Regions from separate parts of the Novosphingobium sp. NFX11 genome, predicted to be linked through region 3. Evidence: riboswitches for the same ligand, from Rfam matches in the RefSeq annotation. Region 3 holds a riboswitch; each other region holds the start of a gene.

Region 1 (7,185 bases), 760 kb from region 3:
TCCGGTTCGGTGCCCAGACCGAGCCGATGATCTCCTCCTCGTCCTCCGACAGCGTGACACCGGCGGCCGCGCACATCTCGCGCGCGCGCTCACGCGTCTGGCCGCGCACTTCGGGGACGTAGGCCTTGGCCGGGTCCTCGTGCACCCTGAGCACGCGCGCATTCTCGCGTTCTGCTTCCTCGGCAGCCAGCGTCTCGTCGAATTCGGGTCCGTGGTAGTCGATCTCCCAGTCGAACGAGATCATGTTCTCGAGGATGTCCGGCAGGAACGGCGTCATCCGCAAGTGCGACCAGTGCGACATGTAGCGCTCCATCGCCTCGTAGGTGTCTATGTCGCAGCAGTTGGCGAAGTCGAAATCGCCCGAGTGGAAGCGCGTGTGGACGACTTTGCCATGGCTGTAGTCACGCACCTCGCGGTTGAGATGCGACAATTTCTTCACCTCCTCGATGAAGAGGTCGATCTTGGCCGGATCGGCATCCTTCTTGAACTTGAGCATCACGACGTGACGGATCATCGGTCTCTCCCCTATCGCGCCCGCGCCGCGATTGGTTCGCGGGGACTCGGCGCTGCGGGAGGAAGACTAGCGCGGCGGGTTTAAGGCCATGCCTGTCAGATAAAACAGGTGCCAAAAGCGCTCCTTACCTCCGGGCAACCGTTGCGCATCCGTCCGATTGCGTATCAAATCATTGCTACACCTCCTCCTCCAGTTGACGCGGGAGCCGGGCGGGTGTGTGCAAAATCCGCAGAGGCATATCGGCACCGTGCGGCCGGGCGGTATGCTGCAGGAGAGGATCAAGAGGTGGCCCGTCCCTTCGCGCCGCGTTTCGCGGTCTATGTCGCACTGGTGTTCATGCTACTCGGCGTGCTGCAACTGGCTGCCAGCCTCGTGTTCTACCAGTCGATCGACCGGCAGACGCTGAACGAGGACCACGCGCGCCGCATCGGCGAACTGCTCGTCGTCAGCGACCGCATCCACTCCGCCGATCCGCGCCTGACCGCGCCGACCATGAGCACGCGTCACCTCGCCGCCGCCGTTGGCAATGCGCCCAGCGTGGCGACCGCCACGACCGACGAGATCCCTCATCCGCATCGAGCGGCGCATCATCGAGTGGGAGCCTTCGCTCGGCGGGCGTTCGCTGCGGCTGGCCATGCAGGGACCGCCGGGAGGCAAGTGCGATCTCGTCGGCGCGATCCGGCTGGCGGACGGGCACTGGCTCAACTTCCGCTCGCGCGATATCAACGCGATGTGGCCGGTGGCGCTGCGGGCGACGGTGCTGACGCTTGCGACGACGGTGGCCTTCCTCGCCATCGGCCTCGCTGCGCTGCACGTGCTGACCCGCCCGCTGCGCCGCATGAGCGATGCCGCCGACGCCATCGGTCGGGGCCGGCAAGTGGTCATCGCCGAGGGTGGCACCCCGGACTTGCGCCAGCTCGCCCACTCCATGAACCTCATGCAGGAGCGCATCGCGCGGCTGCTGCAGGATCAGGCCAGGTCGTTCGAGGCGATCAGCCACGACTTGCGCACGCCGCTCTCGCGCCAGAAGGTCGCGGCGGAACTCATCGACGATGCCGAACTGGGCGGGGTGATCCTTGCCAGCGTGGACGAGATGGAGGCCCTGCTCGCCTCGCTGCAGCGCTTCCTGCGCGCGCAGCATCTCGACGCCGAGCCCGAGACGCTGGACCTCACCGAAGTGGTCGCGCACGTGCTGCACCCTTACGGGACGCGCGCCCGCTTCGATGCCTCCGTCCCCACCCTCGCCCGGACCTTCCGCGAGCCGGTGGAACTGGCGCTGGCGGCGTTGGTGGAGAACGCCATCCAGTTCGGCGGCGAGGCTCAGGTCGCCGTGCTCCGCCACGAAGGGCACTGGCGCATCGAGATCGCCGATTCCGGACCGGGCATCCCTTCCGCCTATTTCGAGGCGATCCTCGACCCGTTCTTCCGCCTCGACGCGGCGCGGGCGCGGGACACCAAGGGCTTCGGCCTCGGCATCCCGACCGCGCACCGGCTGATGGCGCGCTTCGACGGCCAGCTTTCCTTCGCCGCCGCGCCCGAAGGCGGCCTGATCGCGCGCCTGGATGTGCCCCAGCCGCCAATGGGTTGACGAAGATCGTCGTCCCGGACTTGATCCGGGACCGCTGGCAGTCTTTAGATGCGAGCTTGCCGCGGGACGGCCCATCGAAAGGTGGGCTTTTCACGGCCAGCGGTCCCGGATCAAGTCCGGGACGATGAGAGAATATGGAGAGCGACCTGTGAACTGGTGGACCATCGACGAAACCCATGACCCTGCCCGCAAAAGCTGGGTCGACAGCGCCGACGGCCACCACGACTTCCCGGTCCAGAACCTGCCCTTCAGTGTGTTCTCCACCTCAGAAGAGACACCGACGCGGATCGGTGTTGCGATCGGCGACCAGATCCTGGACATCCGTGCACTGGCCACAGCAGGCCTCGTCCCCGCAAACCTCGCCGAAATCTGCAGCGATGCGGACATGGCCCGCCTGCTGGCCATCCCCGCGCAAGACCGCCGCCCCCTGCGCCATGCCCTCTCCGACCTGCTCTGCGACGAAACCCGCCGCCCGGTCATCGAGCCCATGCTGCACCCGGTCGAAGCCTGCATGCTGCACCTGCCGACACGCATCGGCGACTACACCGACTTCTATGTCGGTATCCATCACGCCAACAACATCGGCCGCCAGTTCCGCCCGGACAACCCGCTGCTGCCCAACTACAAGCATGTGCCGATCGGCTACCACGGCCGCGCGTCCTCGATCCGTCCCTCGGGTGTTCCGGTCGTGCGCCCCACCGGCCAGCGCAAGCCGCCCGAGGCCGATGCGCCGATCTTCGCGCCGACTGCAAGGCTCGACTACGAACTGGAGATGGGCGTCTGGATAGGCCGCGGCAACGACCTCGGCGAGCCCGTGCCGATCACCGATGCTGCGCAGCATATCGCCGGTTTCTGCCTGCTCAACGACTGGTCCGCGCGCGATGTGCAGGGGTGGGAATACCAGCCGCTCGGCCCGTTCCTGTCGAAGAACTTCCACTCGACGATTTCGCCATGGGTCGTCACGCCCGAAGCCCTCGCGCCCTTCCGCGCGGCCCAGCCGCCCCGACCGGAAGGCGACCCGCAGCCCCTGCCCTATCTGTCTGACGCGGATGATCAGGCCCACGGCGCGCTGGGCGTCATGCTGCAGGTCCACCTGACCACGCAGGCCATGCGCAAGGCCGGGCTTCCGCCCCATCGCCTCAGCCACGGCCCGGCGACCAACATGTACTGGACGGTGAACCAGATGGTCGCGCACCATGCATCCAACGGCTGCAACCTGACGCCCGGCGACCTGCTCGGCACCGGCACGATTTCCGCTCCCGAGCGGGAGGGTTTCGGCAGCCTCATGGAATTGTCGCAGGGCGGCAAGTCGCCCCTCACCTTGGCCAGTGGCGAGACCCGCACGTTCCTGGAGGACGGCGACGAAATCTCCATCACCGCCACCGCCGCCGCTGAGGGCTTCGTTTCCATCGGTTTCGGAGAATGCCGCGCCCGCATCCTTCCGGCACGCTGAAACCAACACTTGCGCCCACCCCTGCCTCCCGGTATCCGCCGGGAACAAGATCGCGCCGGTGCCCCGCAAGGGGCTTAAAAGGGAAGGCGGTGGGAACGGTTCGCCGTTCGAGATCCGCAGCTGTCCCTGCAACTGTAAGCGGCGAGCGCGATGCACATCGCTTCCCCCTCACCGTGCGGGGAGGCAGCCACTGAGGCCGGACGCTGCGACATGCGAGGCTTCGGGAAGGCCGTGCATCGATGCGTTGACCCGCGAGCCAGGAGACCTGCCGGCGTCTGGTCGCTCTTGCCTTGGTCCAGGGGATGGCTGCGGCACGGTTCACCGTCTGAGCGACGACACGCATGCGGCTTAGGGGCCGCAGCGGAGCAGGTCGCCGGGCGTCTTCGCGCCTGTCCGTCGCCCCTGCCCCGCGCCGGCGCGAAAGCGCCGGTACGCCCCGCCGCGAGAAGTCGCCGGCGCGGGAGTTGAGAGCCTTGAGCAAAGTACCCACCACCGTCATCACCGGCTTCCTCGGCGCCGGCAAGACCACGCTGATCCGCCACCTGCTGCAGAACGCGAAGGGCCGCCGCCTCGCCCTCGTCATCAACGAGTTCGGCGACGTCGGCGTCGACAGCGAACTGGTCAAGGGCTGCAACGACGAGGCCTGCCCCGAGGACGATATCCTCGAACTCGCCAATGGCTGCATCTGCTGCACCGTGGCCGACGACTTCCTGCCGACGATGCAGAAGCTGCTCGACCGCGAGACCCCGCCCGACCACATCATCATCGAGACGTCGGGCCTCGCGCTGCCCAAGCCACTGGTCAAGGCCTTCCAGTGGCCGGACATCCGCACCCGCGCGACGGTGGACGGCGTGATCGCCCTGATCGACGCCGATGCCGTCGCCGCCGGTCGCTTCGCCACGGACGAGGAAGCCCTCGCCGCCGCCCGCGCCGCCGATCCCAACCTCGACCACGACAGCCCGCTCGAGGAACTGTTCGAGGAACAGCTGGGCTGCGCCGACATGGTGGTGCTCAACAAGACCGACCTCGTCGATGCGGACGTGCTGGCCGAAGTCGAGAAGACCGTCGCCGCCGAGACGCGCGCCGGCGTCAAGATCGTGCGCGCGGACCACGGCGCGGTCGACATCGCCGCGCTGCTCGGCATCGTCGCGGCGGCCGAGGACGACCTCGACAGCCGCAAGTCGCACATCGACGGCCTCGACGACGATCACGACCATGACGACTTCGACACCTTCATCCTGAACGGCGGCGAAGTGGCCGATCTCGACGCGCTGCTGGCGGGCATGAAGGAACAGATCGCCGCGCATGACGTGCTGCGCGTGAAGGGCATGGTCGCGCTGGCGGGCAAGCCCAGCCGCCTCGTGCTGCAGGGCGTCGGCCCGCGCATCCAGCACTTCTTCGACCGCGCGTGGAAGCCCGAAGAACCGCGCCGCACGCAGCTGGTGGTGATCGGCCAGAAGGGGCTCGATCAGGCCGCCATCGAAGCCGCGCTGGCAGGCGTGCTGGGTTCGGTCCCGGCGTGATTCCTTCTCTCTCCCTTCGTCATTGCGAGCGGCGCAGCCGCGCGGCAATCCAGAGCCGCGCGAACCGCCCTGGATTGCTTCGCTGCGCTCGCAATGACGAGCGGTTGGGAAGCGGACGGGCGTTGAACGAAGACCTCCGGCTCTACCCCCTCCTTCGTCATTGCGAACCCGCGCAGCGGGTGAAGCAATCCAGGGCGGTTAGCTCTGCCGTCAGCCCGGCGAGCGCCGCCTAATGCACCTGCTTTCCGCCACCCCGGGCACGATCTCCAACGGCGAGGAGGCGATCGACCTCGACCAGCCTCCGGGCGACATCGTCATCCTGACGGTGGCGGACAGCGAACTCGCCTGCTTCGCCAAGGCAGCGGCAGGGCTGCCGGAGGGCGCGCCCAGCGTCCGCCTCGCCAACCTGCTGCAGTTGCGGCACCCGTATTCGGTCGATCTCTACGTCGAGAAGGTGATCGCCCACGCAAAATTCGTGTGCGTGGTGCTGCTCGGCGGCAAGAGCTACTGGCCCTACGGCATCGACGAAATCGCCCTGATCGCCCGCGAGAAGGGCATCGCCTTCGCCGCCATCGCCGACGGGCGCGAGGATGATCCGACGCTGACAGTCGCCTCCACCCTCCCCGCCGAGACGGTCGAGCACCTCCGCGACTATCTGCGGCAGGGCGGCAGCGCGAATGCCCTGTCGTTCCTCCGCACCGCCGCGCGGCTGATCGGCGAGGACTGCGGCCAGCCGGACGACCCGGTGCCGGTGGCCGACGCGGGGCTCTATCTGCAAGGCGTGGACCGGCCGAGCTTGGCCGACTTGCGCGCATCATGGCGCCCCGACGCCTCTGTCGTGCTGCTGGTATTCTACCGCGCGCTGATGATCGCGGGCACGCTCGACGCCGTGGACGCGATGGTCGCCGCATTGCAAATGCGCGGGTTCAACGTCGCCGCCGTCCATGTCCGCGCGCTGCGAGAGCCTTTCGCCATCGACTGGCTCGGCGGCCTGATGGCCGAGATTGCGCCCGACGTGATCGTCAACGCCACCAGCTTCGCCTCCTCTTCCTCGGGAGAACCGCGCGTCGGCGGCGTGCTCGAACGCGCCGACTGCCCGATCCTGCAGGTCGCCTTCGCGGGTGTCGAGGAAGCCGACTGGCAGGCCGCCGCACGCGGCCTAGGCCCGCGCGATCTGGCGATGAACGTGGCGCTGCCCGAACTCGACGGCCGCCTGTTCACCCGCGCCGTCGCCTTCAAGGCCGCCGAACGCTTCGACGAAGTGACGAAGTGCGGCATCGTCGTCCCCCGCGTCGCGCCCGATCGCGTGGCCTTCGTAGCAGACCTCGCCGCCAACTGGGCGAGCCTGCGCCGTACCGTGCCCGCGCAGCGCAAGGTGGCGCTGGTGCTCGCCAACTATCCCAACCGCGACGGGCGGATCGGCAATGGCGTCGGCCTCGACACGCCCGCCAGCGCGGCCTCGATCCTCTCCAGCCTTCGTGCCGCCGGATACGATACCGGCGGCGCGCCCGAGGACGGGCAGGCGCTGATGCGGCTGATGACCGGCGGGGTGACCAACGACCTCACATCACTGGATCGACCCGGCGAGATTTCGCTGCCGCTGGCCGACTACGAAGCCGCCTTCGCCGGAGTGCCCGAAAGCGCACGCAAGAAGATGCTGGAGCGCTGGGGTGCGCCTTCTGCCGATCCCTTCGTGAAGGACGGCGCGTTCCGGCTGGCAGTCCACCGCTTCGGCAATGTCTGCGTCGCCGTGCAACCGGCGCGGGGGTACAACATCGACGCCAAGGAAACCTACCACGACCCGGCGCTGCCGCCGCCGCACGCCTACCTCGCCTTCCACGTCTGGCTGGGGCGGCGGTTCGGCGCGCAAGCGCTGGTGCATGTGGGCAAGCACGGCAATCTCGAATGGCTGCCCGGCAAGGCGATCTCGCTCTCGGCCGAGTGCTTCCCCGAGATCTGCGCCGGGCCACTGCCGCAGCTCTACCCCTTCATCGTCAACGACCCCGGCGAGGGCACGCAGGCCAAGCGTCGCATCGGCGCGGTGATCGTAGATCACCTGACCCCGCCCCTCACCCGCGCCGAGAGTTACGGACCGCTCAAGCACCTC
Region 2 (7,185 bases), on a different replicon from region 3:
TTCCAGTGCCGCGCGGTTTGCCGCGCTCAGTCCGTCCGCCGCATCCTCGCCGATGCCCACGATCGTCAACCAGGGGGAAGCGATGCTGTCAGCCATGCCGAACATCCTGCTGCTGGGCGGAACCACCGAAGCGAGCGCGCTTGCCCGCCTGCTGGCGGCGTCCGGCATGACCGCAATGCTCAGCTATGCCGGACGCACCGAAAACCCGCGCCCGCAGCCGATCCCCACGCGCATCGGCGGCTTCGGCGGCGTGTCCGGGCTCGCCGCCTACTTGCGCGCAAACTGCGTTACTCATCTGGTGGACGCCACCCATCCCTTCGCCGCAACGATGAGCGCGAACGCGGTGGAAGCGGCCCGCATCGCAGGCGTAACTCTCTTCGCGCTCACCCGTCCGGCATGGGAACCGGTAGCCGGAGACGACTGGCGCCCTGCTCCCGACATCGCCGCTGCCGTCGATGCCCTTGGCGGCCCGCCGCGCCGGATCATGCTTGCACTGGGCCGCATGCATGTGGAGGCTTTCGCCGCCCGCCCGCAGCATCACTACCTGCTGCGCTTCGTCGATGCGCCGGACCAGCCGTCCGCCTTGCCCCATCACACGCTGGTCATCGATCGCGGCCCCTTCAGCGTCGAAGACGACACCCGGCTGCTGCGCGACCATGCGATCGACCTCGTGGTCTGCAAGAACGCGGGCGGCAGCGGCGCCAAGGCGAAACTTGTCGCCGCGCGCGATCTCGGCCTGCCGGTGCTGATGATCGAGCGCCCGGCGCTCCCGACCCGCACCGAGTTCCATCGGCCCGAGGACGTACTCGACTGGATCGCTCACGCCGCATCCCCGGAAACCGAGCGCGGGGTGTAAAGGGTCGGTCCTCCCGGCCGCTCGATCACCCGCGTCCGGCTCGATCCGACGATCACCACGGTGCGCATGTCAGCCATTTCCGCACTCGCCTGTCCGAGCGGCACGATCCTCAGGCTTTCCTCCGGGGTCGATACCGCGCGGGCGAACAGGACCAGCCGCTCGTCGCCGCAGGCATCGCGCAGCACTTCCAGCACTCTGGCGAACCCTTCGGGCCGCGCCCTGGATCGCGGGTTGTAGAACGCCATGGCGAAGTCCGCCTCCGCCGCCAGCTGCAGGCGCTTCTCGATGACGTTCCACGGCTTAAGGTTGTCGGACAGGTTGATCGCGCAGAAATCATGCCCGAGCGGCGCGCCTGCCCGTGCCGCGGCGGCGAGCATGGCGGTAATCCCCGGCAGCACGCGTATGTCGAGACCGCGCCATGAAACCGGCCCTGCCTCCAGCGTCTCGAACAGCGCGGAGGCCATCGCGAAGACTCCGGGATCGCCCGATGACACGACGACCACCCTGCGCCCCTGCGCCGCAAGGTCGAGCGCCAAGGCCGCCCGGTCCAGTTCCACGCGGTTGTCGGAAGGATGCAGCGTCAGCCCCGGCCGAGGCGCCACGCGCGCAACATAGGGAATGTAGCCGACCACGTCGGTCGCCTCGGCCAGCGCAGCGGTGACTTCGGGCGTGACGAGTGCCTCGCTGCCCGGCCCCAGCCCGGCAACCGCAACCCATCCTGTGGTCATGGCCCCGCTCACGGTCGACGCCCCTGTCCGTGAATGAGCAGGATCGAGAAGTAGGGCGCGACCTGCTCGGCATCGACCAGCCGGGTCACCTTCTGGCCCGGCATGGCGGCGTGCTCGACCAGCCATGCGGCATCCTCGCGCCCGGCTGCGGCCACGGCGCGGCGCAGCTTGGGCAGGTTGCGGCCGATCTTCATGACCACCAGCGCGTCGGTATCGCGGATGCGCCGCGCCAGCTCCGCTTCGGGCAGAGTGGCCATCGCCACCGTCAGCACGTCATCCCCCCACGTGATCGGCAGGCCGGTGGCGTTCCATGCACCCGCCATGCCGGTGATGCCGGGCACGACCTCCACAGGCGCTTGGCCCGCAAGGCGGCTGTGGAGGTGCATGAACGACCCGTAGAAGAACGGATCACCCTCGCACAGCACCACCACATCCTCGCCGGTGCGGGTGGCGTCCAGCAGCCGCTCGGTGCATCCGGCGTAGAACTCGGAGAGGCAGGCGTTGTAGCCCGGATCGGACAGCGGGATTTCGGTGGTCACCGGATATTCCATCGCGATCTCGACCGCATCGGCGCGCAGCAGGTCCTGCGCGATGCGCCGGGCGTGGCCGGCGCGGCCCTTCTTGCGGAAATAGGCGATCTGCCGCGTGCCGCGCACCAGCCGGTCCGCACGCACGCTCATGAGGTCGGCTGCGCCGGGGCCAAGGCCGACGCCATGGATCGTGCCATGATCCGGCGCGCTCATTCGGCGCGGCTCGCAAGGGCGTTGATGGCCGCCACCGTGATGGCACTGCCGCCGAGGCGCCCCTCGACGATGCAGCAGGGGACCGGCGCCGCCTCCCACAGCGCGTCCTTGGACTCGGCCGCTCCCACAAAGCCCACCGGACAGCCGATGATCGCCGCCGGGCGCGGGCAGGCCGGGTCCTGCAGCATGTCGAGGAGGTGGAACAGCGCCGTGGGGGCGTTGCCGATCGCCACCACCGCACCTGCCAGATGCGGCCGCCACAGCTCCAGCGCGGCGGCGGAGCGGGTATTGCCCATGGTACGGGCGAGGTCCGGTACCTGGCTGTCGTTGAGGGTGCAGATCACCCGGTTGTCTGCGGGCAGGCGCGCGCGGGTCACGCCCTCGGACACCATGCGCGCATCGCACAGGATCGGCGCACCGGCGACCAGCGCATCGCGCGCTGCCGCCGCGAAACCGTGCGAGAAGCGGATATGCGCTTCGAGGCCCACCATGCCCGCCGCATGGATCATGCGCACCGCGACCGGCTCCTCCTCGGCCCCGAAGCGCACGAGATCGGCCTCGGCGCGGATGATAGCGAAGGACTGGCGATAGATCGCGGCGCCGTCCTTCTCGTAGGCATGCGGCATCAGGAAGCTCCAAGGCGGGCGAGAATGTCGGCGCTGTCCAGCCCTCGGCACAGCGGCTGCGCATCGGCGCGGGCCCCGAAGACAAGGTCGTAGCGTCCGCCGCGGCCGGTCACGGTCACGTCGGCGGGCAGCGAAGAGGCGCAGCCCTTGGCGCACCCGGACACATGCAGACGGCCCGGCACGAGGGGGCAAGCCGCCGGGCCAGATCGCGGGTTTCCACGCTGGCCTGCGGGCAAGCGGGGGCACCGGGGCAGGCATCCACCCGCAGCAGCGGATCGGCGGGATCGGTCACGAGACCGGGAACATCGGTCGAGCAGCCCCCTTCGACGAGCAGCACGCGCCAGGGCGTCAGGCGCACTCCGGTGACGCCGGGGCTTCGCATCAGGTCCAGCAATGTCTTCGCCTCGATGCGCCCGAACGGCAAACCACAGGCGATCCCGTCCCGCCACCGGCCGGGCGCGATGGGCGGCTGAGGCGGGGCGGGCCGGGCACCATCGCGGGCCCAGGCGGGCAGCGGAGCGTGGTGCCGGGCCATCCGCCGCGCCTTCGCGCCGCCGCTTTCGACGAACCACCGCGCGAGCGCCAGCAAGGCATCGACCTCGCCGCCGACCGTCAGCTTCACGCCCTCGGCCCGCCCGTCGGCGCGCAGCATCAGCGGGCCATCGAGCGTGCGTTCGATCCGGAAATCTCCCGGTTCGCGCGCCAGTACCGGCACCTCGCCCGCATCGATGACAAAGCCGACCTTGCCCGGCAGCTGCGGAAATCCCGCCAACCGGTCGCGCAGCTCGTCGGCGATGCGCGCGGTGTCGTCGCCCGCACGCCAGTCCGGTGCAGCGAGGATGTTGCGGTGGCTCTCCCGCTCGCCGTCACCATCGACGAGACCGAGCGCGCACAGATGCTCCAGCAGGACCGGCCAGTGCGGCTCGCCCACCCCGCGAATCTGGAAGTTGGCACGCCGCGTCAGGTCGATCAGGCCATTGCCATAGGCCAGCGCGGCCTCGCCCAAGGCAACCGCCTGGGCGGAGCTCATCCGGCCGAGGTGCGGCTTGACCCGCACCAGCAGTCCATCTCCGGCCATCATCGGACGCCAGGCGTCGGGGCACCAGCCCCGTATCACGCCCTCTTCCTGCAGGCTCACAGCCATCCCACCCCGCGCGCCGGGCCGAACCTGAGGATGGGGCTTACCGGCCACGGCCGACCGACGCGGGCCGACGGGCGGGCGCAACAGGCGCCCGGCGACACGCGCGCGTGCAGCCCCAGCCGCACCGCTTCGTCGCCCAGACGGAAGAACAACCGTGCCGTGACCATCCCCTGGACCAAGGCAAGAGCGACCAGTGCGCCGGCAGGTCTCCTGGCTCGCGGGTCACAGCTTGATGCACGCCTTCCCGGACCTTTAAGGCCCAGTGGCTGCCCCTCGAAAGGGCGAGTGCATCGCGCTACCCGCTTACAGTTGCAGGGACAGCCGCGGATTTGGGAGCAAGCCCCCGCACCGCATTCCCGATTAAGCCCCGTCAGGGGCACCGGCGCGATCATGTTCGAAGAACGGAGTTTCCCCACCCTTCGAGCGCTGCGCCTTACAGCGACTTTGCAGGAGGGTAAACTCCTGTTCGCCAGGATTGATCGTCATCGAATCAGTCGATTGCGATCGGTGCCCGCAGCGACTATATCCACTGCACCCCTGACGGAGTGTGTAATCATGAACTTGTCCCTGACCGCATCGCCTACCCGCCTTGCCGCCAAGGAAACCTGTGTTCATGCCTGCCTCCATTTCCATTTCCAAACTCACCTGGCCCGCGCCTGACGGCCGCCGCGTTCTTGATGACCTGACCCTCGATTTCAGCAAGGAACGCGCCGGCCTTGTCGGACGCAACGGCATTGGCAAATCGACGCTGCTGAGCCTCATCTGCGGCGACCTGTCGCCGTCCAGAGGAACCGTTCGCGTTCAGGGCACAGTGGGATTGCTACGGCAGGCTGTACAGGCATCGGCCGACGGCACCGTGGCGCATCTGCTCGGAATCGCCGATGCACTCGCGGTTCTTCGCGGCGCCGAAGCCGGCACCGCGACGTTGGACGAACTGGTCGAGGCCGACTGGACCGTGGAAACCCGCGCAGCCGACGCACTGGCCTGCCTAGGGCTGCCGATACCGCTCGATACGCCGCTCGGCTGCCTGTCGGGCGGACAGAGGACACGCGCGGCGCTGGCGGGATTGCATTTCACCCAGCCGGATTTTCTGCTGCTTGATGAGCCGACGAACAACCTTGACGCAGAGGGCAGAGCGGCCGTCATCGATATGCTGGCGCACTGGCGTGCAGGCGCCATCGTCGTGAGCCATGACCGCGAATTGCTCGACGCCATGGACTCGATCATCGAACTTACCTCGCTGGGGGCCGCGCGTTATGGTGGCAACTGGAGTGATTACTGCGCACGCAAGGCCGTTGAACTCGCTGCCGCCGAGCATGATCTCGCATCGGCCGAGCACCATCGGGCGCAAGTGACCCGCAAGACGCAAATAACCGCAGAGCGTCAGCAGCGGCGCGATGCAGCGGGAAATCGCCAGGCCGGTCGTGGCGGCATGCCGCGTATCCTGCTCGGGGCCCGCCGCGAGCAGGCGGAAAACAGCGGCGGAGAAAACAGACGCTTCGCCGAACGGCAGCGCAGCGAGGCGGAACTCGCTGTGAAACGGGCAAGGGCGCGGATCGAAATATTCCAGCCCATCTCGGTTCAGATCGCGACGACAGGCCTTAACCCGTCTCGCGATGTTCTTACGCTCGAGCATGTCTCCGCAGGATACGAGGATGGGGCATCGATATTACGCGACATGTCACTGCGCATCGTCGGACCCGAACGGGTTGCGATAACCGGAGCGAATGGCAGCGGCAAATCGACTTTGCTGCGGGTCATCATCGGCGAACTTACCCCGTCGTCAGGCCGAGCGGAATGCCACGTTCCCCGTAGGCTACTCGATCAGCAGGCCACCATCCTGCACAAGGAACAGACCATCGCTGAGAACTTCTCGCGACTAAACGAGGGGTGGACAATAATGCATGTCGCGCGGCGCTGGCTCGTTTCGGCTTCAGGGCAGCAGCAGCCGACAAGGCCGTCCACGCCCTGAGCGGAGGGCAGATCCTGCGCGCCGGCCTTGCCTGCATCTTGGGCAACCCTGCTCCGCCGCCGCTCCTTATCCTCGACGAGCCGACGAACCATCTCGACCTCGAATCGATCGCTGCGATCGAAGCCGGATTGATGGCCTACGATGGCGCGTTAATCGTGGTCAGTCACGATCGACGATTTTTGGATCGAATTCGCATTACGCGGACGGTCGAACTGGAAACTGGCGGCTGGATTCGCTCGACATGAGCATTGACCGAGAGGCCGCAGACTGAACCGAGCAATGCCGTGCGCCCGATCTTGGTCGCCAAAACAAGGCCTAGCCCCGGAACATTACGCAGCTATCGCTATTCACCATGCGCGGTCGGCGGCTGGGTCATTGCGCCGGGCGGGCATCACTTCATGGAAACGCCGATCGGAGACCAGGTAATCGCCTAAGCCCTGCCGTGAAGCCGTCCCGGCGACGGTAACACCTGAAACCAAAACCCACGCTCAAGCGATGTGGACCTTATGGAACCGCCAGCCGCATCTCAACCGCCTGCGACGATATCTTTCGCCAGACGACGGCGGCGCTGGAGCATCGCGCGGAATGTCCTGCTTGCCATTCTCACCGCGATCTTCGCTGTCTGGTTGCTTCTGTTCATAACCAAGGGCCGGTTCCTCAGACACCCTTTCGAAAGCATCGCCAGTTCGCTAAGCGATCGCACGGTCAAGGTCGGCGGCAACTTCCAGCTCTATTTCGCCCCGCTGCGGATCAAGTTCGTGGCCGAGGAGTTGGCCGTATCCAACCCGCAATGGGCAAAGGAAAACACCCTTTTCGCCGCCCGGCGCATCGAAGCCAGGATCGCCCCGCTTTCGCTGCTTTTGGGGCATCGCCATGTCTATGCACTCGATCTCGATCGGGGCGTCATCAATCTGGAATGGGATGCCGGCCACAGGCGCAATACCTGGACTTTCGCAACGAGCGGGGAAGGCAAGCCTTTCGAAATGCCACGCATCGACAGGGCCAACATTACCGGCACGCAGATCCATTACATCGACCCGCAGATGCCGCTCCTCGCCAACCTCACCATTGATCCGATCGCGGCTACGGATACGCGGATCGGCAAGGCAGTGGGGCTGA
Region 3 (7,185 bases):
GACCGTCCAGCCATGGCGATGCTTCGAGCAGAACCTCGTGCTCACCCGGGAAGCCGCGATGCGCGCCATTCCGGAGAGCCATATCGTCTGCACCTCGACAATATCGGGGCGTGACATGAAGTTACTGACCGAGAGATCTCACGGTAGGGTCTGGGATATAGAGACTGGACATGACCTGATGCTTACCGAGCCGGACTGGGTGGCTGATAGACTTGACGCGATAGCGCGGCTCTAGAGGCGGTTTCCCTAAGGGGATTTCCGCAAGGAGTCTGCGCAGCCCTGAATACACGGGTGTTTCACCTAGCCTCTATAAGATGTAACAAGGTGGGACAGCGAATCCGGGCTATATGGAACTGCGTATTGACGCCGGGCCACGTCTGGGGACTGTGGCGCACCCTTCGGACGCGAAAGAAAACGATAAGGCAATGGCAAGTACTTCGAACAATGTCGGCGGCGATCGCGCTCATGCGAGGCGTCTGCGTGACTTCCTCCACGATTGCGCGGGCAGTGCCGCGTGCGAGGAGATCGACCGTATTCGCGAAGCGCTGGCCTTGTTGGACGGCGTCGGCATCGACGGTGCCATACCGCTCGACCGTGTGCGTATCGATGCGATGCTCGAATGCGGCGCGGCGATGAGCGCCGTGCTTGAGATCATCGGCCCGGACATGCCCTTCATGCTGTCGCGCGGCAGTCACGACACCTGCCTTGCGACCGTGGTGCCGCCGGGCGGCTCCGAGGAGGCCATTGCTGAGGGCTCGACGCTTGCGCTGGCGATGCTGGCCGGGCACGTCGCTGCGGTGCTGGCGAAGGGCGAGCGCGCGCCGCATGCCGCTGATGTCCAGTTGGCCTCGACTTCCATCCGCCTTCACTGACAGCCTGAACCGGCAGCCGGGCTGACAGGTTTCCCCGAACTGTCCCGTCAGAAGCCCGGCCGGGAGGGGATGACGACGGGTGCGCCGTCCACTTTGGTGGTGACATAGGCATTGACGACCGAAGGGCCACACCGCGATGCTCGCACGGGCCAACCAGAGCCAGTAGAGCGTCCTCTCGCTGCTGCACTAATAACGCAATGTTATGTAGAGCCTTCCTGTCCCGGAAGATCTCGAAAAGGCCGTGGTTCCTCATGGTCCGGGCTTTCTTGCGTTGAAAAAGATCCACTCTCGGTCCCTCCCGCTTGCGGGAGGGACCGAGGGTTGGTCGTTTGCGACCTAGTCGCAGCGGGGTGGGTTGGCCGTTGCCCGCATCTCTACCGAGTCCAGCCCGCCCCAGCGGAACACGGCCCAGCTCAGTAACCAGCACACCACGAACAGGCCGATGATCAGGAATCCCAGCGTGTTGAACTGCTCCGAAAGCGAGGCCGCCCCGGACCATACGCCGCCCTCCAGCCCGAATTTCTCCGACAGCAGCGCGGCGGTCTGGATCGAGCCGATCACCAGCGCCACCATGGCGGAGATGGCCGTGATGACGATGTTGTAGTAGAGCTTGCGGATCGGCTTGACGAAGGCCCACTCGTAGGCCCCCAGCATGATGACGCCGTCGGCGGTATCGACCAGCGCCATGCCAACTGCGAACAGCGCCGGGAATACAAGTACCGAGCCCAACGAAATCCCGTCTGCCGCATGGGCGCCGGACAGACCGAGGATGGCGACTTCGGTGGCGGTGTCGAAACCGAGGCCGAACAGGAAACCGAGCGGCGCCATGTGCCAGGCATGGCGCACCAGCCGGAACACGGGGCGCAGGATCTGCGCGATCAGCCCGCGCCCGGCGAGCAGCATGTCAAGGTCTTCCTCGGCATAGGTCCCGCCGCGCCGTACTTCGACGAAGCGCTGCCAGACCCCGCGCAGGATCGCGAGGTTCATGATCGCGATCAGGAACAGGAAGGTCGCCGAAATGATCGTGGCGATCACCCCGCCCGAGCGGCCGAACGCCTCGAAATCATCGAGAGTGCCTGCTGCCAGCGCGATGGTAGTCGCGGCGATCAGGACAATGGCGGAATGGCCGAGCGCGAACCACAGGCCCACGGTGATCGGGCGCTGGCCCTCCTGCATCAGCTTGCGAGTGACGTTGTCGATGGCGGCGATGTGGTCGGCGTCGACGGCGTGGCGCAGGCCGAGGCTCCAGGCGAGGAGGGCGGTGCCCAGCATCACCGGGCTGGCGTGGAACAGGCTGAAGGCCCAGCCCCAAACGAGGAGGTTGGCGGCGACAAGTACGGAAAAGAGCACAGTTATCCGGCTCTTTAGAGGGGTTTTCGCAGGCGACATCGGCGTCATGATCCGTCTTCGCGTCGGCGACCTGACGGGGACTGCCGCGCCGTCGGCGCGGTCGGCACGGGAGGCCCCGGACGGACGCGGCAGCGCCCGGCGTCCCTCGCGCCGATGCGGCCCCCGCCGCACGTTGCGTCGCTCAGACGGACAGTTCCGTGCCGCGGCCATCCCCTGGACCAAGGCAAGAGCGACCGGACGCAGGCAGGTCTCCTGGCTCGCGGGTCATCGCTTGATGCATGGCCTTCCCGTGGCCTCGCATGTCGCAGCGTCCGGCCCAGTGGCTGCCGGTGTCCACCTTCGGGGCACCGGCCTATGCATCGCGCTCGCCACTTACAGTTGCAGGGACAGCCCCGGATTTGGATGAGAACATCCTCACCGCGTTCCCTTTTAAGCCCCTTGCGGGGCACCGGCGCGATCTTTGTCGAAAGGCTCGGGATGAGCGCTTCGACGCGGCTTTCCTAATCGCGCGGCCGTCCCGCCGCAAGAGGCGCGCGCTATTCGGCGATGTTCATGGCGTAAATGCGCCGGGCGAAGCGCCAGCGCGCGCCATGGCGGACGAGTTCGTCGTCGTAGCGGGCGGCGAATTTCATCACCTTGCCTTCGATCCGGGCGATTTCGCGCACGTGGCAGCGGCCCTTGGCAGTGTCGCCCGAAACCTGGATCGCGCCGGGCATGGCGAAAAAGACCATCGCCTCCATCGTGGCGAACAGATCGTCCCAGGTGCGGGAGAGGGCCTCGTGGCCCCGGACTTCGGCGTGGCTGGTGATCCACTCGGCATCGGGCGCCCAGCAATCGAGCCACTGCGCCTTGTCGATCCGCGATGCGGCGTCGGCGTACGTCTCCATCAGTTCGCGGATGGCGGCGCGGTCCTCGGCGGGGCCGGTGAATTGCATGAGGCTCTCCCTTTTGCGGGGAGGGTGTGGTGATGCGGGAGGCGAAGCAAGGGGAGGGGCATCGCGGTGGCAATGGATGCGTTTGGGCTCGGGGCTTCGACAAGCTCAGCCTGAGCGGGTTTGGAGGTTTGCGCTACTGCCGCTCACCCTGAGCTTGTCGAAGCCCCAGCAGTCAGTCGCACCTCCTCAATCCATCACCGACACCGAAATCCACCGGTTCCTCGGGTCATGCGGGTCGGTGGGGATTAGCGCTTCGTGGTCGGCCGCGCCCTCGATGCGGTGGAAGCGGTCTTCGGCGATGCCGTCGTGCATTCCCTGCCGCTGGCACTAGTGGTGGAGCCCAGCACTTCGCGCGCTCGCCGCGCTGCTGTGCCTGGTCCCCTCGATCTCCGAATGCCTGCGGCGCAGCCGATCGAAGTGATCGACGAGATCGGCTGCGCCGGCCGGCCCCATGATGCGATGGGCCTTTCCGCCCCCGTTGAAGAAAGCGCCTCCGAAGAAAGTTGGGTCGCATGAATATCGACCAGATGTCCTTTTCCGCCCGCAGCGCTAACGAGGGCAACGTGGCCGACCGGGTTCGCCGCCTCCTGCCGATGGTTAAGCGGTAAGCCTGGTACGTCCACGGCATCGGGCCGCCCGGAGAGGATCTAGCGCAGTTGGGCCTGGCGGCCCTCACCGAATGCGTGCAGATGCGCGACCTTCAGACTGAGGACGGCTTCGCCGCCTACGCCAAGATGCGGGTGAGGGGGCGATGTTGGACCTCGTGCGCCGCGCCGGGCACGCGCGGGACGTCCGAGCGACGCCGCATGCTGGCCGACAAAGAGACGCAGCTCCGGGGCTGGCTCGGCCGCGATCCGAGGCCCGACGAACTGGCACAGGCGATGGGCATTGGCGAGTGCGAATTGGTTTCGCTGCAGGACGCCGCCCGCCCGATGCGCTTCGAGCCGATTGACAAGGTCTATTCCGATCAGTCGATGACCTGCGCCACGGAAACGCCTGACAGCTTCGCGATGCTGGTCGATGTCGAGATGTGCGGCGCGGTCATCGCGGCGATCACCGACCTGCCGGATCGGCTCAAGCTGATCGTGCAGCTCTACTTCGTCGAGGAACTGAACCTCGCTGAGATCGCCGAGGTCTTGCAAGTTTCGATCCCGCGTGTGCACCAGCTGAAAGCGCAGGCGATCGACAAGCTGGGAGAGAGCCTGAAAGGCGTCGCCGAAGTCCTCTGACCGGCACAATCCGGGGATTCATGCGAGGGCGGCGAAATTAATCACACCCACAACCCCTTGGGGCTGCACTTTTTCCTTGCCCCCACATATTCCTGTGGGAAGATGATTCACGCACTCGATTTGCGCGCGATCTTGCCTATCTCTGGCCTTTCCGCCCAAGCGTGAAAGCGTTGTGGGTGAACGCAATTTCAGACGATCCACCGGAGCCGCCCATGTCCCTTCTCGAAGCCCGCAAGACCTACAAGCCCTTCGAATATCCCTGGGCTTACGACTACTGGAAGATCCAGCAGCAGGTCCACTGGCTGCCCGAGGAAGTGCCTCTGGGCGAGGACTGCCGCGACTGGGTGCAGAACATCTCGGAGCATGAGCGCAACCTGCTCACCCAGATCTTCCGCTTCTTCACGCAGGCCGACGTGGAAGTGCAGGACTGCTACCACGAGAAGTACGCGCGCGTCTTCAAGCCGACCGAGATCAAGATGATGCTCACCGCCTTCTCCAACATGGAGACGGTGCACATCGCCGCCTATTCGCACCTGCTCGACACCATCGGCATGCCCGAGAGCGAGTACGGCGCGTTCCTTGAGTATTCGGAACTCAAGGACAAGCACGACTACCTGCAGAAGTTCGGCGTCGACAACGACGAGGACATCGCCCGCACCCTGGCGATGTTCGGCGGCTTCACCGAGGGCGTGCAGCTGTTCGCCAGCTTCGCGATGCTGATGAACTTCCCGCGTTTCAACAAGATGAAGGGCATGGGCCAGATCGTCTCGTGGTCGGTGCGCGACGAATCGCTGCACTGCGAAGGCATCATCAAGCTGTTTCACGCCTTCTGCGAAGAGCGTGGCTGCCTCACCAAGGCGGTGAAGGACGATATCGCCGACCAGTGCCAGACCACGATCCGTCTCGAGGACAACTTCATCGACCTCGCCTTCGAGCTGGGTCCGGTGCCGGGCATGACGCCCAAGGATATCAAGAAGTACATCCGCTATATCGCCGATTGGCGCCTCGGCCAGCTGGGCATGAAGCCGATCTACCTGATCGAGGACCACCCGCTGCCCTGGCTGCAGCCGCTGCTCAACGGCGTCGAGCATGCCAACTTCTTCGAGACGCGCTCCACGGAATATTCGAAGGGCGCGACGCGCGGCGACTGGAACACCGTGTGGGCCAACTTCGACTCGCGCAAGAAGGTGCGCGCGAACGACGAGCCGCTGGTGGACGACGGTTCCGAGCCCGGCCTGTTCGGCGAAGTGGCGGCGGAGTAAGTCGTATCGGATCGGGAATGGGGGCAATTTTTCCTCCATTCCCGCCGTCCGGCCGTTCAATTTCCTACTCTGCCGGATGTTTCCGGCCGCCCGCAGCGGGTAGCTCTTGGCAACCGGCGTGCTTCATGCGCATTTCTCCTGAGAATTCTGTCCGGAGAAACGGTCTTGCCCCGTACCATGCTGCTGCTGAGCGCGCTTGCGCTCGCTCCTGCAATCACCGCCTCGCCGGCGCTCGCCCAGACGCCGGCCCCCGTCTCCGCTGACAGCAAGGCGGGCAAGCGCGCCCTGCTTGACGAGAACGCGGTCACCGTGCGCAATGTGTCCCGCGAGGAACTCGTCCATGGCCTTCCGCTCGTCGATGACGACGGCTTCGCCATCGGCACCGTCGAACGCCTCGCCGGTAACGAAGTGATCGTCTCGGACGGGACGGCCGAGTACCGTGTGCCGTTCACCCAGGTCTATGCCTTCAGCAAGGACGGCGGCGACCATTACGCCATCCGCACCCCGAAATCCCGGCTCAAGCCCGAACCGATCGTCGCCGCCGCTCCGCCTCCGCCGCCGACCGACGCCGACGAGGCCTGGGAGAAGCTGGGGCCCGAGGGTGGTCCGCTCCCGGACGAACAGGACGAACCGGAGGCCGCTGCGCCTGCGGACGTGGCGCCGGATACGGCTGCAACGCCCGGCAACTGACCGGGCGATACCCGCTCGCTTACGCGGAACCATCAATGAAGGAGGCCGCCGCATGTCCCATAACCCGACCCTGATCTTCCTGCCGATGCTGGTGGTGGTCGCGCTGACGTTCGTGGCTTTCGTGCGCATGGCGGTCGCCCGCACCGGTATCATCAAGTCGATGGATCCCGACTACTACCGTGCGCACATCGGCCCGCCCGAGCCCGAAAGCGCCCGCGCGGCGGTGCGGCACTATGATAACCTGTTCGAACTGCCGACGCTGTTCTATGCCGCCTGCCTCACCGCTTTCGTGGTGGCGGTCGTGGGACGCTGGACACTGATCTTCGCCTGGGGCTACGTCGCCGCGCGGGTGGTGCAGAGCCTGATCCACATGACCTACAATAACCCGGCGCACCGGGGCGGGGCCTTCGTTCTGGGCATTCTGTTCACGCTCGCCTTGTGGATCAACCTTGCGGTGTCGATCTTCGCCCGCCTGTGACCGGCCTGAATTTGACGGACGTTCTGTGGGTGCTGGCGGCGGGGCTCAACCTCGTCGCCTTCGCTGCTTTCGGTATCGACAAGGCCCGCGCGCGGCGGGGAGAACGGCGTATCCCGGAAGCACGCCTGCTGTTTCTGGCGCTCGCGGGCGGGACGCCCGGCGCTTATGCCGGGCGCCGGGCCTTCCGGCACAAGACGCGCAAGCAACCCTTCGTCGCCCAGCTCCACACCATCGCCGCGGTGCAGGCGGCGGGTCTGGCGTACCTCGCGTATCGTGCCTTTTGAGAAGGCGCCGCCCGCAACCGCCTCATAAAATCGTCATTGCGAGCGTAGCGAAGCAATCCAGGGCGGAGTTCAACAGCCTTGGATT

Evidence for each region. Region 3 has a riboswitch for cobalamin ahead of KZO24_RS12400 (HoxN/HupN/NixA family nickel/cobalt transporter). Riboswitches for the same ligand answer to the same signal wherever they lie in the genome.
Region 1: another riboswitch for cobalamin. It lies ahead of cobW (cobalamin biosynthesis protein CobW); the one in region 3 lies ahead of KZO24_RS12400 (HoxN/HupN/NixA family nickel/cobalt transporter).
Region 2: another riboswitch for cobalamin. It lies ahead of KZO24_RS20780 (cobalamin biosynthesis protein CobG); the one in region 3 lies ahead of KZO24_RS12400 (HoxN/HupN/NixA family nickel/cobalt transporter).

What each region holds. Positions count from the first base shown of each region.
Region 1 is NZ_CP080384.1:1,652,144-1,659,328, forward strand. It holds gene KZO24_RS08450 (Dabb family protein) at 1-514, opposite strand, end outside; gene KZO24_RS08455 (hypothetical protein) at 854-1,150, opposite strand; gene KZO24_RS08460 (sensor histidine kinase) at 1,149-2,102, shown strand; gene fahA (fumarylacetoacetase) at 2,251-3,555, shown strand; cobalamin riboswitch at 3,595-3,842, shown strand; gene cobW (cobalamin biosynthesis protein CobW) at 4,029-5,078, shown strand; gene cobN (cobaltochelatase subunit CobN) at 5,311-7,185, shown strand, end outside.
Region 2 is NZ_CP080385.1:658,917-666,101, forward strand. It holds gene cbiE (precorrin-6y C5,15-methyltransferase (decarboxylating) subunit CbiE) at 1-96, opposite strand, end outside; gene KZO24_RS20760 (cobalt-precorrin-6A reductase) at 95-856, shown strand; gene cobJ (precorrin-3B C(17)-methyltransferase) at 820-1,584, opposite strand; gene cobI (precorrin-2 C(20)-methyltransferase) at 1,593-2,327, opposite strand; gene KZO24_RS20775 (precorrin-8X methylmutase) at 2,324-2,953, opposite strand; gene KZO24_RS20780 (cobalamin biosynthesis protein CobG) at 3,069-4,091, opposite strand; cobalamin riboswitch at 4,278-4,493, opposite strand; partial or broken gene KZO24_RS20785 (ABC-F family ATP-binding cassette domain-containing protein) at 4,708-6,311, shown strand; gene KZO24_RS20790 (AsmA family protein) at 6,573-7,185, shown strand, end outside.
Region 3 is NZ_CP080384.1:2,413,787-2,420,971, reverse strand. It holds gene KZO24_RS12410 (alpha/beta fold hydrolase) at 1-235, shown strand, start outside; gene KZO24_RS12405 (hypothetical protein) at 426-872, shown strand; gene KZO24_RS12400 (HoxN/HupN/NixA family nickel/cobalt transporter) at 1,209-2,261, opposite strand; cobalamin riboswitch at 2,448-2,690, opposite strand; gene KZO24_RS12395 (nuclear transport factor 2 family protein) at 2,759-3,157, opposite strand; gene KZO24_RS12390 (hypothetical protein) at 3,413-3,673, shown strand; gene KZO24_RS12385 (sigma-70 family RNA polymerase sigma factor) at 3,814-4,386, shown strand; gene KZO24_RS12380 (ribonucleotide-diphosphate reductase subunit beta) at 4,599-5,648, shown strand; gene KZO24_RS12375 (hypothetical protein) at 5,814-6,338, shown strand; gene KZO24_RS12370 (MAPEG family protein) at 6,391-6,816, shown strand; gene KZO24_RS12365 (DUF1294 domain-containing protein) at 6,813-7,100, shown strand.